4 regions of the Paenibacillus sp. WG02 genome follow, and region 1 is predicted to be linked to each of the others. Evidence: predicted binding sites of a transcription regulator. Region 1 holds the regulator's gene; each other region holds the start of a gene.
The links. Region 1 encodes Rex, which represses fermentation and respiration genes when NADH is low (regulators of the CRP and FNR family bind a similar motif). Its sites were predicted from a motif close to TTGTGAAATATTTCACAA; they were not measured.
Positions count from the first base shown of each region.

Region 2: the regulator Rex is predicted to act here: its motif matches at 2,249-2,266, upstream of ACBP55_RS13440 (hemerythrin domain-containing protein).
Region 3: the regulator Rex is predicted to act here: its motif matches at 1,819-1,836, upstream of adhE (bifunctional acetaldehyde-CoA/alcohol dehydrogenase).
Region 4: the regulator Rex is predicted to act here: its motif matches at 1,870-1,887, upstream of ACBP55_RS11650 (cytochrome ubiquinol oxidase subunit I).

Region 1 is NZ_AP036016.1:5,121,969-5,125,667, forward strand. It holds gene ACBP55_RS23315 (DUF47 domain-containing protein) at 1-304, shown strand, start outside; gene ACBP55_RS23320 (anion permease) at 370-1,371, shown strand; gene ACBP55_RS23325 (redox-sensing transcriptional repressor Rex) at 1,413-2,033, opposite strand; gene dinG (ATP-dependent DNA helicase DinG) at 2,036-3,699, opposite strand, start outside.
Region 2 is NZ_AP036016.1:3,019,818-3,023,516, reverse strand. It holds gene ACBP55_RS13455 (formate/nitrite transporter family protein) at 1-461, opposite strand, end outside; gene ACBP55_RS13450 (universal stress protein) at 715-1,146, opposite strand; gene ACBP55_RS13445 (hypothetical protein) at 1,273-1,521, opposite strand; gene ACBP55_RS13440 (hemerythrin domain-containing protein) at 1,664-2,191, opposite strand; gene ACBP55_RS13435 (acyltransferase family protein) at 2,364-3,380, shown strand.
Region 3 is NZ_AP036016.1:3,007,667-3,011,365, reverse strand. It holds gene adhE (bifunctional acetaldehyde-CoA/alcohol dehydrogenase) at 1-1,679, opposite strand, end outside; gene ACBP55_RS13390 (MFS transporter) at 1,952-3,100, opposite strand; gene ACBP55_RS13385 (bifunctional diguanylate cyclase/phosphodiesterase) at 3,387-3,699, shown strand, end outside.
Region 4 is NZ_AP036016.1:2,612,887-2,616,585, reverse strand. It holds gene cydB (cytochrome d ubiquinol oxidase subunit II) at 1-375, opposite strand, end outside; gene ACBP55_RS11650 (cytochrome ubiquinol oxidase subunit I) at 421-1,815, opposite strand; gene ACBP55_RS11645 (BMP family protein) at 2,016-3,047, opposite strand; cyclic di-GMP riboswitch class I at 3,324-3,408, shown strand; gene ACBP55_RS11640 (methyl-accepting chemotaxis protein) at 3,488-3,699, shown strand, end outside.

The DNA of each region.
Region 1 (3,699 bases):
AGATTCTTATATGAAAGAGTTTTCGGCTGTCATTGTAGACTCTTGCCAGCATATGCTGGATGCGTTCAAGCTTCTGGCGAAGAAAAAATACATGCAAATTCCTGAGCATACGGTTGCTATTAATTCCCTCGAGAATGACGGAGACCGTTTGATGCGCGAAGGGATTCGTCAAATTTTCATCACACGCAAAGACCCGTATGAAGATTTTAAACTAAAAGAAATCTATGAGCGTTTGGAAGAAACAACAGATGCTTGTGAAGATGTAGCCAATATCCTTGATAGCGTTGTACTTCGTTATTCATAAGACACATTCGTGTCCTATGTGGTACGAAGATAGTTTTCCATATGGAAAACTCTTAGGAGGAAATCATGTTAACTTATTTAATCGTCATCGTTGTGCTCGCCTTACTTTTTGACTTCATTAATGGATTTCACGATACGGCAAATGCGATTGCAACATCCATTTCCACACGAGCCTTAAGTCCGCGTGTAGCCATCGCCATGGCTGCCACACTCAACTTTGTCGGAGCCATGGTTTCCTCTAAGGTTGCCAAAACCGTTGGTGGAAGCATTGCCAACCCAGCCAAAATTGAACACGGCGTTGAAATCGTCATCGCTGCCTTACTTGCCGCCATCATTTGGAACTTATTGACATGGTATCTGGCCATTCCTTCATCTTCTTCGCATACACTTCTTGGTTCTCTAGCCGGAGCAGTTATCGCTGGCGCCGGAGTTCATGCAGTGAATTGGAGTGGTTTTACGCAGATTATTATCATTTTGATTCTATCGCCGATTATTGCTTTCGCCCTGGGTTACTTAATTATGATCTTGATCAAGTACATCATTTTATGGTCTGGTAACACATCAAGATCGAAGCTAAATCGCTTATTCCGTACCTTGCAAATTTTATCCGCGGGATTGCTTTCCTACTCCCATGGCGGTAACGATGCACAAAAAGCAATGGGTATTATCGTATTTGGTTTAGTAGCAGCTGGTGTTCAAACAGACTTGGAAGTACCGATCTGGGTGAAAATTGCTGCCGCTTTAGCCATGGGGCTTGGAACATCCATCGGTGGATGGCGAATTATTAAAACCGTTTCCGGTAAAATAGTTAAAATCGAGCCCATCAATGGCTTTGCTTCGGACTTAACGTCATCACTCGTTATTCAATTCTCTACCTTTTTGGGTAAACCATTGTCAACGACGCATGTTATTTCCTCCGCGATTATCGGGACAGGCAGTGTCATGCGCTTCCATGAAGTTCAATGGGGCACGGTTGGACGCATGTTGATCACTTGGGTTATTACGATTCCGATCAGCATCGCTCTCGCATTCTCGATCTACTTCGTTTTGTTCAGACTCATTTTCTAAAAATAAAGGCACGACCCAAGCTAATCGGGTCGTGCCTTTTTCTAATCCAAATAATAAGCTAAGCTTTGCAATTCGGTTGTAAAATCCGCATGGTGCACTCGCACTTCGGGAGGAACCTTAATAATGACGGGAGCAAAATTCAGTATCGCTTCAATCCCGCAATCTACGAATTGATTGGCTACATTTTGAGCTTCGTTCGCTGGGACCGTTATGATGCCTATGCGGACGCCTAATTCAGATAAAACCTTCTTCATCTCATGCATCGGTTGAACGATTAGGTTGTTGATCGATTCCCCGGCCTTGCTTGGCATTGCATCGAATACAGCGACAATCTTCATATCATTGCGTAAATAAGTATTATAATTGCACAAAGCGCGGCCTAGATTACCCGCTCCAACAAGAGCTACTTGAATATGGCGATCCAACTTCAGGATCTGTCTAATTTTTTCAATCAAGTAAGCAATGTCATAGCCGATTCCCTTTTTCCCGAATTCTCCAAAATAAGCCAAATCCTTACGAATCTGAGCCGGATTCAGATCGAGCTTTTGACCCAAATCCTGCGAGGATACCGTCGATACATTTTTCATTGCAAGTTCATTCAGAAAGCGTAAATAAATGGGCAGCCTCCTGACGACTGCTTCCGATATTTTTTGTGTTTTCAACTTTACGCCTCCCCCATCCACTCTTCAATCCTAGGTAACATTTGCTCAGTCGTCATATGCTCAATCTTCGGACCAGGCAATGAATAAAGGAAGTGCTTGCCATAATACGTATCAATCACTCGAGTATCATAGATGATAACGATGCCTTTATCGGATGCACGTCTGACAAGCCGGCCAAAGCCCTGCTTAAATCGAATGACAGCCTGCGGAACTGAAAATTTCATAAATGGATTTTCGTTGCGTTTCTTTATATTTTCACACTTAGCTTCAACTAGAGGGTGATTCGGAGGTTGAAACGGCAAACGGATAATAGCAAGACAGCTGAGTGCATCTCCAGGAATGTCGACACCCTCCCAGAACGAGCTGGTGCCCAACAGGACGCACATTTTATTATCTTGGAACATCCGGGTCAGTTTACTCCGATTGCCGCTGTCTACCCCCTGCCCGAGCACGGTAATCCCATGAGGCTTCAAATGGTCCTTCATCCCCGCATAAATTTGCTTAAGCATGCGATTCGACGTGCACAAAATCAACATTCGTCCTTTTGTAATACGGGCCACATCACTAAGCGAATCAATTAGCGCGTTGATAAAAACAGGATCACCTGCACCTTTGATCATTGGGAAGTCGCGAGGAATTACGACGAGTGCTTGCTCTCTGTAATTGAATGGAGATGGCAATTGAACGGTTTTCAATTTGCCCGATTCTTCATCCTCAGGAATGGCTAACCCTAATTGATCTGCTGAATATTGAAAAGATTTATTAACAGACAATGTCGCGGAGGTCAGGATAATACTGTCTTTGGTCTCAAAGAAATGCTGCTGCAGCAGACCGCTTACATCGGTAGGCACGGATACAAGCTGCAGAGACTTCGATTTGGCGTAGGTACCCGCTTCCATCCAATACACATAACCCTCATCGGCCATTTTCATAAAAAAGTGCAGAGCATCTCGGTGATTATACAGTTCCTTTACCGTGCCATTCAAATCGGTGACTAAACCTTGGACCCCGAAGACTTCCTGCATGTCCTTCACTTCATTTAACAATTTATCCAGCGTGCGGAGTAAATCATTGGCATTCAAATAAATATTGTCTTCCATAATCAAAAGCTCTCGCCACTCGGGTGGAAGCGTTTCGGACTTCATCCGCAGTACATACTGTGAGTTTTCCGATTGCGAAGGATCGCTTCTTGAAGATAACAACTCATAGAGCGCTTCGCTGAGCCGATCCCAATCCTCTTTGATTTTCACAATTTTGGGAAAGAGCCCGTCAATGGTCTGACTCCAAGCGGCCGCGCGTTCCGGCTGCTCATCCGATTTCTGCAACCGAAACCGCAGCATCGGCAGTTGGCCGCTGCGATTATCTTTATATAACCATAACAACGAATGATAAAATGCAGAAGAATGCAGCTCAATGCCAAGATGCTTACTAGCCACTTCTTCGAAGTGATGTGCCTCATCGATGACAAGGTGCTTGTAAGACGGTAGAAGGCGGTTCTCAGCCTTCATATCCGTGAAAAGGAGGGAATGGTTCGTGATGATCACATCGGCCGTATTTGCATCATTCCGAGCGCGGTGATAGAAGCATTTCTTATACCAGGGACACATGCGATTCAAACAAGAATCGGTGTCACTTGCAACCGAATACCAGAACTGCGCACCCTTAT
Region 2 (3,699 bases), 2.1 Mb from region 1:
GGCTCTGCCGTTTTCGCGTGGACAAGTTTTACTAGTTTAGTCAAATAAACACCATGTTCTGTTAAACCAACTTGATGCCCGAATACATAAGCGATGAACACTGCTCCCAGGAAGTTTCCAACTGTTATTACAGCCCAATTATTTACAAGCTGGTGAAATTTGATCTTTCCGGAAAAGAACGCGGCAGGAACTGCCATCATATTCCCAGTAAGAAGCTCGCCGCCAGCAATGATCGTTAATATCAGACCCAACGGAAAAAAAGCAGCTCCTACTATGCTGCCTACGTCATTCCATGGATCCGGGAATACGCTACTAACCCTGATATACAGCAAAAAGCCCAAAGCAATATAAGCACCACCTAAAAAACCGAGAACGAGCTGCTTCCTATACCCAAACTGTACCTTTTTCACTCCTGCTTCCACAGTGCGTTCCCATATCTGCTCCTGCTTCATAAATCCCATGCTGATTCCCCCTCCACGGCCATTTACTTTAGTTTAGAGCAGCATTGTATAAAAGTATGTGAACTAAATCACATGTAAAGGGGGCCGAAAAAGGACATATCTCCATCAGATTCAAGGATCACATCCTTTTACAAATAGTACAATCGAAAAATCATTATTCGGACGAAAAACACCTGAAATCATGAGGAAGAACAAAAAAATGAGGAGGCAAGAACCTTGCTACCTCATTTTTTTCTGTGTCCCTAAGTGAAATTTATTTGACGACCAGTACAGGGAGCTTTGCATGCTGAACAACATTGTGACTGACACTGCCAAGAACAAATTCACCAATACTATTAAGACCTCTACTGCCAACAATAATAAGATCGGCTTGAATTTCATCTGCATATTTCAGAATTTCTTTCGTAATCGAACCGCTTCTCACTTCAATATGAATATTCGAAAAATCAGCAATTTGTTCTTTGATTTTCCCAATGACTTGCTCGGAGTAATCTAAATAATTGTTTTCAATGACAATTGGCGGTATAACAACGGAAGATCCTAGCACATACGTGGGTAGATTAAAGATATGAATAATATCTAATTTTGAAAAATGATTCAATTTGGCCAACTTCAATGCAGAATCGAGCGCTTTATCTGAAGCTTCGGAGCCATCGTAGGCTACTAATATTTTCGAATATAGCATGTCACATTCACCTCGTTTGTTTGATACCTTCATCATATCTCTTTCTAAGTTAAAACGATGTGAGGAAGATCACAATATTCTTTCTAAAAACCGAAATGGACTTTATAAACCAATTGCGCCGCAATGTCAGTCTGATCTGAGAATCGTACCATGCTCTGAATTTATTAAGCTCGTATGTTCTTCTCCCCTTAAGGGAATGGCCAGAAATTGATGTTCATTCATATACATTTGCATATAGCCTTGGTCTTCGGAAATGCGTATCTTTTCAAGTTTCATTTTTTTCGGAGGTGCTAAAGGGTCGAGTCCTGCCTGATCCTCGATGTGCACCTCAATCTGAGAGCCAAGCCACCGTGATAATTTTTCTTCCCATTTCATATATGTGCCTCCTTCTTTAAGCGGCAGCAGCCCGCATCTACTTTTGGCGATACCTTCACCTGGTAACTATATACCAAGTTCCTTTTCCCACACGATCGGTTAATTGAATGTTCATTGCCATGTTAAATCCTCCTGTTCCGTCTTAAGCTTTTGCTTGAATATTACTTAGCATTTGGTTCGCAACCGGGAAAAACATCTCTTCTTCGGATAGCAGATGCTCCGATAGTACAGAACAAGCGACACTAAGCAGCGAGATCGCCTTTTTCAGCTTTATGCTGTCGGCCCCTTTGCATTGGTCCGCATATTCAAGAAATGAGCGAACAAATCGTTCCGCTTGTTTATGATCCTCTTCCAGAACCCAGGTTGAGGTCAAAAAAGTAGGCTCCATCCCCTGATTCGCATAGCCGGCAAGAAGCGGTAAAACTTCATCTTCCTCCCAATGTTCGTGAGCCTCCAACTGCTGCATGAAGGCTTCCATTTGTTTACTAATCTCTTGAAGTAATCGCTTTGACTCTTCCGAGCCAAGCACGCCGACCATATGACTTGTCATTTCCTGGACATGGTCAAGCTCTTTCTTTAACGCGCTATGTTCGTCCTTTAATCGCTCCAGAATCTGTTGAAGACTAAAAGTACGAGCGTCTTCTAACGACATCCCAAGATCAATAACCATACCTGATTCCTCCTTTTATTGCTGTAATCACATTGTATACCTTTATTTCAGCTTTCTCTGTGAGGAGAATCACAACATTTGTTTCTGTTTCGTGACTTTAATCACTGCGGCAAATTGAAGCTAGGTTTACATTTGAGGAAAAGAAATAGATTCCGTAATGGAGGTAATCGTCGTGGATAGAGAAGACAATGCTGCTTCGAATACGTTTATGTTAAACGCAAAGTTTCTGCTCATTTTGTTTGTGGTCATCGCCAATTGTATAGAGCCGCTGATTCAACAAAGTGCAGCTTTCCATTCCTTATATCTGGGTATTTACACCTTTCATATTCCTATGTTTGTCATGGTGACCGGCTATTTTTCTAAAAACTTCCGTTTGGATGTCCCAGGAATCAAAAGTCTGCAGATGATTTTTTATCATTATCTGATCTTCCAAAGCCTCTACTCTCTGCTCGATTCGCTGGCCTTCCACGCGCCGGGTGTCCGTTATTCTTTTTTCATTCCGTATTCGTTATTGTGGTTTTTATTCAGCCATTTTTGTTGGCGATTGCTCCTTCTGCTCTTTACAAAAATGCAGCATCCCCTTGTGGTCTCTGTCATTCTAGGCATACTCGTCGGATACGCACCTATCACTGGAACGATGCTCAGCTTTTCCAGAACGCTCGTCTTTTTTCCTTTCTTCTTGGTCGGCTATTACTTCCACCTCGATATGATTCCTAAACAGTTCGTTCGCATGAACAAGTGGTTAAGTGTAATTGGCCTTCTGGGTGTCCTGGTCTTTCTGAACGCGATTCCACTTGATCCCAAATGGTTATATAGCAGTTTTACTTTTAGGGAATTGGGTTCCTTTCATTGGTATGCAGGTGGATATCGCTTGGGCGTGTATATGTTGGAAATTATCGCTTCCTTTTGCTTCTTAAGCTTCGTTCCTCGCAAGCAGTCCATCCTTACAGAATGGGGCAAATATACGGTATACGTGTTCTTGCTGCACGCGTTTATAACGAAAACCGCGATTTCGATGGGACTATTCTCGTATGTACACACTTTTGCACAAATGACTCTCGTCTTACTGCTTGCGGTGACAATTACCTGGCTGCTGTTGCAAGAATGGGTACGCCGGTTCAGTCGACCTCTTATCGAACCGGAACTATCTTTTTGGGAGCGATGGATATCCCGAAAACACAGCATTTAAACACTCTACAAAGAATGGGGCTCGAGAATCAGATTCCATGTGTAAAAGAACCTCCATATTCCATTTTTTAGTGGAATTGGAGGCTCTTTTGTGTGTAATCTAGGATATTGAATAAGTAAACTAATATTGCTTATCCTTTCTAATATCGGGGCACCTCGTGAGATAAGACCACAGAACACGCTTATTATCACTAAACGTTACATTCTAGAGGGCATTAGCAAAAAATAAACAAGCTTAGCTTGCTTATGCCATCATAACAGGCGCTATTAAGACAAATAAGCAACTTCAGTTGCATTACTCACTTATGAACCGCGTAAAC
Region 3 (3,699 bases), 2.1 Mb from region 1:
GCTTTCGCCGCATCCATCGGTGAGCCGCCGCCTAACGCAATAATGCAATCCGGCTGGAAGCTTGCCATCTGTGCCCGGCCGCGTTCCACCGTTTCCACAGATGGATCAGGCTCCACATCCGAGAACACTTCGATATAGACAGGCAGCTGTCGTTTGCGGAGATAATATTCCACACGTTCTACGTAGCCAAGCTTCACCATCATTGGATCCGTAACAATCATTACCCGTGTTATGTCAGGCATTTTTTCTAAATACTGTGTAGCTCCTTTTTCAAAATAAACTTTTGGCGGTATTTTAAACCACTGCATATTAACGGTACGGTAAGCAACGCGCTTTACATTGATCAGATTCACGGCGCTCACGTTAGAGGTTGTGGAGTTATGTCCGTATGAACCGCAGCCTAGTGTTAAGGAAGGCAAGTTTGTATTATAAATGTCTCCAATAGCACCGTGAGTGGAAGGTGAATTGACAATGATACGTCCTGTTTGAAGCTTACCTGCGAATGCCTGGATGACCTCCGCATTCTGAGAATGAATGACAGAGGAATGTCCCATACCGCCAAACTTCACCACTTCCACAGCCCGATCAATGCCTTGCTCAGCATTCTTCACTTTGTAGCATGCGAGCACAGGGCTTAGTTTTTCAGCCGATAATGGATATGCCTCACCCACGCCGGCTAACTCCGCAACTAGTATTTTCGTAGCCGCAGGCACCTTAATACCAGCCATCTCAGCGATTTTCGCAGCAGGTTGACCTACAATTACCGCGTTAACCGCACACTTCTCAGCGTTAATCACCAATTTGGAAACAGCTTCCGTTTCTTCTTTATTTAAGAAGTAACATCCCTGTTCAGTCATCAACTTTCTTGTTTCCGCGTATACCGCTTCCTCAATAATGACCGCTTGTTCCGAGGCGCAAATCATGCCGTTATCAAAGGTTTTTGATAGGATCAAGTCGTTCACAGCCTGCTGCAAATTCGCTGTTTTCTCAATAAAACAAGGCACATTGCCGGGTCCAACACCCAAAGCTGGCTTTCCAGTACTATAAGCTGCCTTCACCATCGAAGACCCTCCCGTTGCCAGAACAAGCGCTACATCCGGATGATTCATTAGCAGTTGGGTAGCTTCCACAGATGGATGCTTTACCCATTGAATGCAATGCTCTGGTGCGCCTGCTTTAACAGCTGCCTCCAGTAATGTCGCTGCAGCCGCGCTGCTAGATTGTTGAGCAGATGGGTGGAAGGCGAATATGATTGGGTTGCGGGTTTTTGTTGCGATTAATGACTTGAACATCGTCGTCGAAGTCGGATTGGTGACGGGCGTCACACCAGCGATAATGCCCACGGGCTCAGCCACCATTCGGTAGTTCTCATACGAGTTTTCCTCAATCACTCCAACTGTCTTGTTATTTTTAATGCTGTGGTAGATATATTCCGTAGCAAATAAATTCTTGGTAATTTTATCTTCGTAAACACCCCGACCGGTTTCCTCTACTGCAAGCTTGGCGAGAACCATGTGCCTATCAATGCCGGCTAATGCCATTTGCTGAATAATTTGGTCAACCTGCATTTGATCCAGTTTCAGAAATTGCTGCTGAGCTGCCTTCGCTCTGGCTACCAGCTCGTTGACTTCGTCTTGAGCAGTAATCTGTTCAATCATCTTCGCTTCTTTTGTTGTCATGGTTCATTCACTCCTTTATATTCTATCCATGTGAAGCCGTTGTCTTGTTGTTCTACCTTAAGAGTAAACTTAATCAAGATCCCTAACTATGACAAAAATCACAAGATGAAGGTTTAGAATGATTAATTCCTTGAACAATTTGTGAATTATTTCACATTCTAATTTATAAGTAAGGCGGCAGTTCTATTTCAATAAAACTTGCCGCCGCCATGCTGCCCTGCCGACCAATACGCCTATAGCCGACAATGCTCAACGTTTTACCCACATTTCATTCAGTGTGAACCAAGAACTTTCTGTTTTCTACGAATCCATATAACAAATCCAAACACGATAACACAAGACATAGATACCCATGAACTGTATAAAAAAACTTGTCTCATCCCGTAAGCTGAGCTCATAATGCCACCCAAGAAGCTGCCGATAATACGGGCGGCTCCAAGGCTGAGCAAGCCGTTGAGCGTTTGACCGCTGGCCTTCCATTCTGAAGGCACTTCACGGTTGATAAACGTTGCAAGCGTAACAGAAAGCACGATGAAAATAACTCCGTGCAGCAGCTGCACCGGTAATATCCATAGTGGATTCCCGATTAAGGTAAACAAGAACCACCGGATGGAGGATGCAAGCGCGGCCACAATCAGAATTGCGGATATAGGGACGCGTTTTAAAATCCAGCCGGAAAACAGAAGAAACGGCAGCTCACTAAGGGAAGAAATCACCATCGACCAGCCTAGCAGCATACTGTCTCCTCCCATCTCCTTGAAGTAGATGGGGAAGAATGCGTAGTAGTAACCCAAGGTGATTTGAACAACAAAGTTGATACCCAAATAAAACATCAGCTTACCATTACGGAAAAGCTCCCGGAATCGTTTGCCAGTGACGTTAGTCTGGCGGCCGGCAGCCGGTGGAAAACGCCAGAGCAAGAGCACTGCGGCGGCCATGGTTCCGGCGTAGACCGGGAACATCGAACCAATGTGCGACTTGGCTGCGATGCCGAAAGCAAGAGACATGACAGCGAAGCCCACTGTACCTCCTAGGCGAATCCAACCAAAACTCCAAGTGGGACGCCTGTCCAATTCTTCCAACGTAATCGCATCGCTGAGTGCAAATATAGACGTCTGAAAAAACGTAAACACACAGATTAACACAAGCAGGTAAATGAAATGATGAGAGAGCGGGAAAAACAAAATGGAAACACCGCTACCTATCAAAAGAAAGCGAAGTACGCTATTCTTCGTCTTGGCTCGGTCACCCAACGCCCCCCAAACCGGTTGGCCAAACATCGCAACCAAGGGCCCAAGGCTGAGAAGCATCCCAATTTGCTCCTGAGAAAATTGAGCGTTATGCAGGTAAACCGGCATAAATGTGCCATAAACAGCGTTTCCCATGTATATAACCACGTAAAACAACAAAAAAGCGTTCATCTTCGTTGTCAGCCCCTTCTTTCCTTTTAGAATCATACATCATTTAGAAAGCAATCTCTTCCATCTCACGAACGAGTAGTCGGCATTATAAACTCTACGATAGTGTAGTGTGCGGTTCAAGAACTATTTTTTTAAGAATTTCGAGATGTGCTACAACATTGGCGGGATCTAGGCAGTTCCTCTTCCATAGAGACTTGCCGCGCTATTCGATATAGCGCCTTCGAGGAAGGAATTTATCATTTTTTGTCGAATTATCTAGGTACTATTAACTACTTCAGGAGATCATATGAAAAAGCAATTTAATGCCCCTAATATAGATCCTAAACCAAGTACTGAAGCTTTCATAGCCCTACAAAATGAAAATGATTACCTCAAAAATACCATTCTCGATATCGTGCAAGGTATTGAAAGTGAGGTCACAGAAAGTTTTTTTGTTCACTTGATACAATATCTGGCTCGCGTTTTAAAATGCTCTTATGTTTTCATTGCTGAAGTTGATCATCCCTTTGTAAAAACAATCACCATGTACAGCAAAGGAGAAATGATAGAGCAATTTGAATACACTTTGGAGCATACACCTTGTGAAAATGTTGTAAATG
Region 4 (3,699 bases), 2.5 Mb from region 1:
GGGCAGCAAACTGCCGAAGAAGATGATCCAATCCCACGTTTGACGCCACTTCGGATTCGGTAATTTGCTGCGAAACTCAAACGCGACACCTCTTCCGATCAGGGCAATGAGCATGAGAAACAAAGCCATATAAAATCCACTGAATAAGGTGGCGTACCAACCTGGAAACGCGGCAAACATGGCGCCGCCCGCTGTAATGAACCACACTTCGTTGCCATCCCAGACGGGGCCAATCGCATTGATAAGAACACGCCTTTCTGTATCCGTCTTGCCAAGGAACGGCGTCAGCATGCCCACGCCGAAATCAAATCCTTCCAGAAAGAAAAAGCCGACAAACAGCACCGTGATCAGTACAAACCATAAGGTTTCAAGCATAGGTGATTTCCCCTCACTTTCTTATTATTCATCAGTCCCCCTGTCTTACAGCAGGGTTGCCATGTTTTCCTCACGTTCATCCCGATCATGAAGATTGTGCCCTTCCTCCTCGACTCCCTTGCGTACAAAATGGACGATAAGGTACACGAACACGATTGCCAGAATGCCATAAACAAGCATAAAACCGATTAGCGAGGTCGCTACCATGGATGAGGAAACGAGAGGTGACACCCCGTCTTCTGTCTTATGCAATCCGAACACAGTCCAAGGCTGCCTTCCCACCTCTGTCATGATCCAGCCCGCTGAGTTCGCGATAAAAGGAAGACTAATGGCGGGTAGCATCCATTTCAAATAATGACGATACCGTTCCAAGCGATTGCGTAATGCGGCGTAGGTTCCTAGCATACTAAGCAGAATCATGAGTACGCCAGCCGCTACCATAATGCGGAAGCTCCAGAACGTCGTCTTCACTGGCGGAATATAATTGCCAGGACCGTATTTCGCCTCGTACTCGGCCTGCAGTTGATTCATACCGGGCACACTGCCAGTAAGCTTGTTATACGAAAGAATGCTTAACGCATAAGGAATTTCTAATTGAGACTTGTTCTCCTGCTTCTTGACATCGATTCGAGCAAATACGGTCCAAGGGGCGCTGTCCCCCGTTGTGTTCCACAGTGCTTCTGATGCAGCCATCTTCATCGGCTGAGATTTCATCAAATGCTGTGCTTGCTCATGTCCAGCTACAGCTGTCATAAAGCTTGCAGCGAGAGCAAACACGATCCCTATTGTAAAAGAGGCTTTAAATAAATCCACTCTGTGTTTGCGTATGATTTGATAAGCGCTGATGCCTGTTACGAACATTGATCCTGTAGCAAGCGCCCCATAAATAACATGCGGGAATTCAACCCATAGCTGTGTGTTGCCAAGCAGCGCGAAGAAATTCGTCATCTCCGCACGTCCATTCTGAATCGTGTAGCCGACGGGCTCCTGCATGAAAGAGTTCGCGCTCAGAATCCAGAGTGCGGATAAAGTTGCTCCAATTGCTACAAGCCATATACAAGCCAAATGCACCTTTTTCGACAGCCGATCCCAACCGAAAATCCATAACCCTAGAAACGTTGACTCCAAGAAAAAAGAAACCAAGGCTTCTACGGCAAGCGGTCCCCCAAAGACTGCACCAACATACCGAGAATAATCCGCCCAGTTCATGCCGAACTGGAACTCTTGCATAATTCCTGTCACAACACCCACTGCAAAATTAAGGAGAAACAATTTGCCCCAGAATTGTGCCATTGCTTTGTATTTATCGTCCTTCTTGACCACATACATCGTTTGCATACAAGCAATCAGATAGGCAAGACCGATAGATAAAGGTACGAAAAAAAAGTGGTAAACTGTTGTTATTCCGAACTGCCACCGACTTAAGTCTAATGCTTCCAAAAATAGCGCCTCCCTTCTTTTCGTTGTAAGTATAAATCGTGGCGTGTTGTTTGCATGTGATGAATATCACAACCGCGGTAATTTCTATTGAACAAAAAGTGTAAAAGAAAAACACTTCTCTAACCCCACTCGGGATTAAAGAAGTGCTCAACATACGAACTATGAGGCTCACTTAGGCGATTCGTTATCTGAACGCAGGCTTAGTTAGCTGTAAATTCAGGACCGGTATATACTGAAGGAATAACAATTTCACCTGATTTGATTTTATCGGCGAACGCTGCAATTGTATCCTTCACGTCTTGTGGAACAATAGGTGACAAGGCAAGTCGAACGGCATCCGGATTTTCGAGTCCAATTTTTTTCACCGTATTCGGCTTCCACGTACCTTCCGTCAAATCTTTAATCGCTCCATATACGGTCAAGCTTGCATCCGAAATCGCAGATCCAATGAAAACATCGGGTGCATCGGCATAATAATCGCGAACGTTAGCGAATTGATACACGCCATTCTCGCGTGCCGCTTCCGTCACACCAGAACGAGCATTATTCAGCATGGTGAAGATCATATCCGACCCCGCGTTGATTTGCGCTTGCGCAACTCTTTTCGCCAGAGCGGCGTCTTCCTGGTTGCCTGTAAACGTTGTAAGGAACGTTGCTTCAGGATTCGTGTATTTCAAACCGCCGGCAAATGCTGCGCGTCCCAACAGACCGGGACCTACGCGTGCGCCGGAAATATGAGAAACCACATTCGTTTTTGTCAAAAGTCCTGCAGCTGCGCCTGCCAGCCATGCGGATTCTTCCTGTTTTACCTGATAGCTGGACAGGTTATCGCCGGTCAAATTCGTTTGCGTATTAACAAATTTTATTTTGGGAAATTCTTTGGCTACCAACTTCACGGCTTCCGAGCTCTGCCCTGCATGAGCAATAATCATATCTGGGTTTGTATTAGCCAATTCACGCAATGCATCTGCAATTTGAGCGGTGTCATGCGGGATATTTTCCACAAACGTCGCCTTAATTCTGAAATCCTCTTCTGCCTTCGCCAATCCACGGTAAGCAGATTCCATAAAACCGCCGTCCTTGGAGGAACCCGGAATCAACAATGCAACTTTAGCTTTTTTATTATTGGTGTGTGACGGGTCCTTGCTAGCTTCTGCAGTAGACAAACCGAATGAAAATACTAGTGCCATCGCCAAGCTCGACAAAGCCAATTTCGAAAGTAGTTTTCTCAAGATGTACCCCTCGTTTCCAAAAAAGTAGTTTTGTCCGGACAAATCCGAGAATAAACTAGACTTCATTTTTTGTCAAATTATGCCGAAAATAAATATGGGGAATAAACCCAATAATCGCGTAATAGCGCCATTCGCAGGCCTATCCTCCCTAAAGCACCCATGACAATTGCCCTAAATTCCGACATTACGGTATGTTAAGTGAGTATTTAGGTTTAGTAAAAAGGTCTTGTATTTTTCAAAAAGCTATTCTATACTTTGGCCAATAGATATACCCATATCACGAAAAGGCAAACTTCTCGAAAGAGGAGGACGCAAAGCTACGGGCCTAAGGATTTCGATCTACGGCAGCCGGGTCACCGAAAATTGGAGGTCGTCCATCTCTTTTTTTTGGGGGTGGACTTTTTTTATTTCACAATATCTCAATGGGGGATGCTTAGATCATGAAATACATTAAGAATTTGCGAATCAAAACGAAAATCGGGGGGATGCTCGGTCTTTCCATTGTTTTCCTGCTCATTATCGGCTTTACAGGCTATTTCGTCATGAACAAGATGGCTAGCAATGCCCGTGCTATGTACGAAGAAACCTTGATTCCGAACAGCCTGGTCGAAGGACTTCTGTTCGGCAATTCCCAAATGGATGCTTTGCAGCT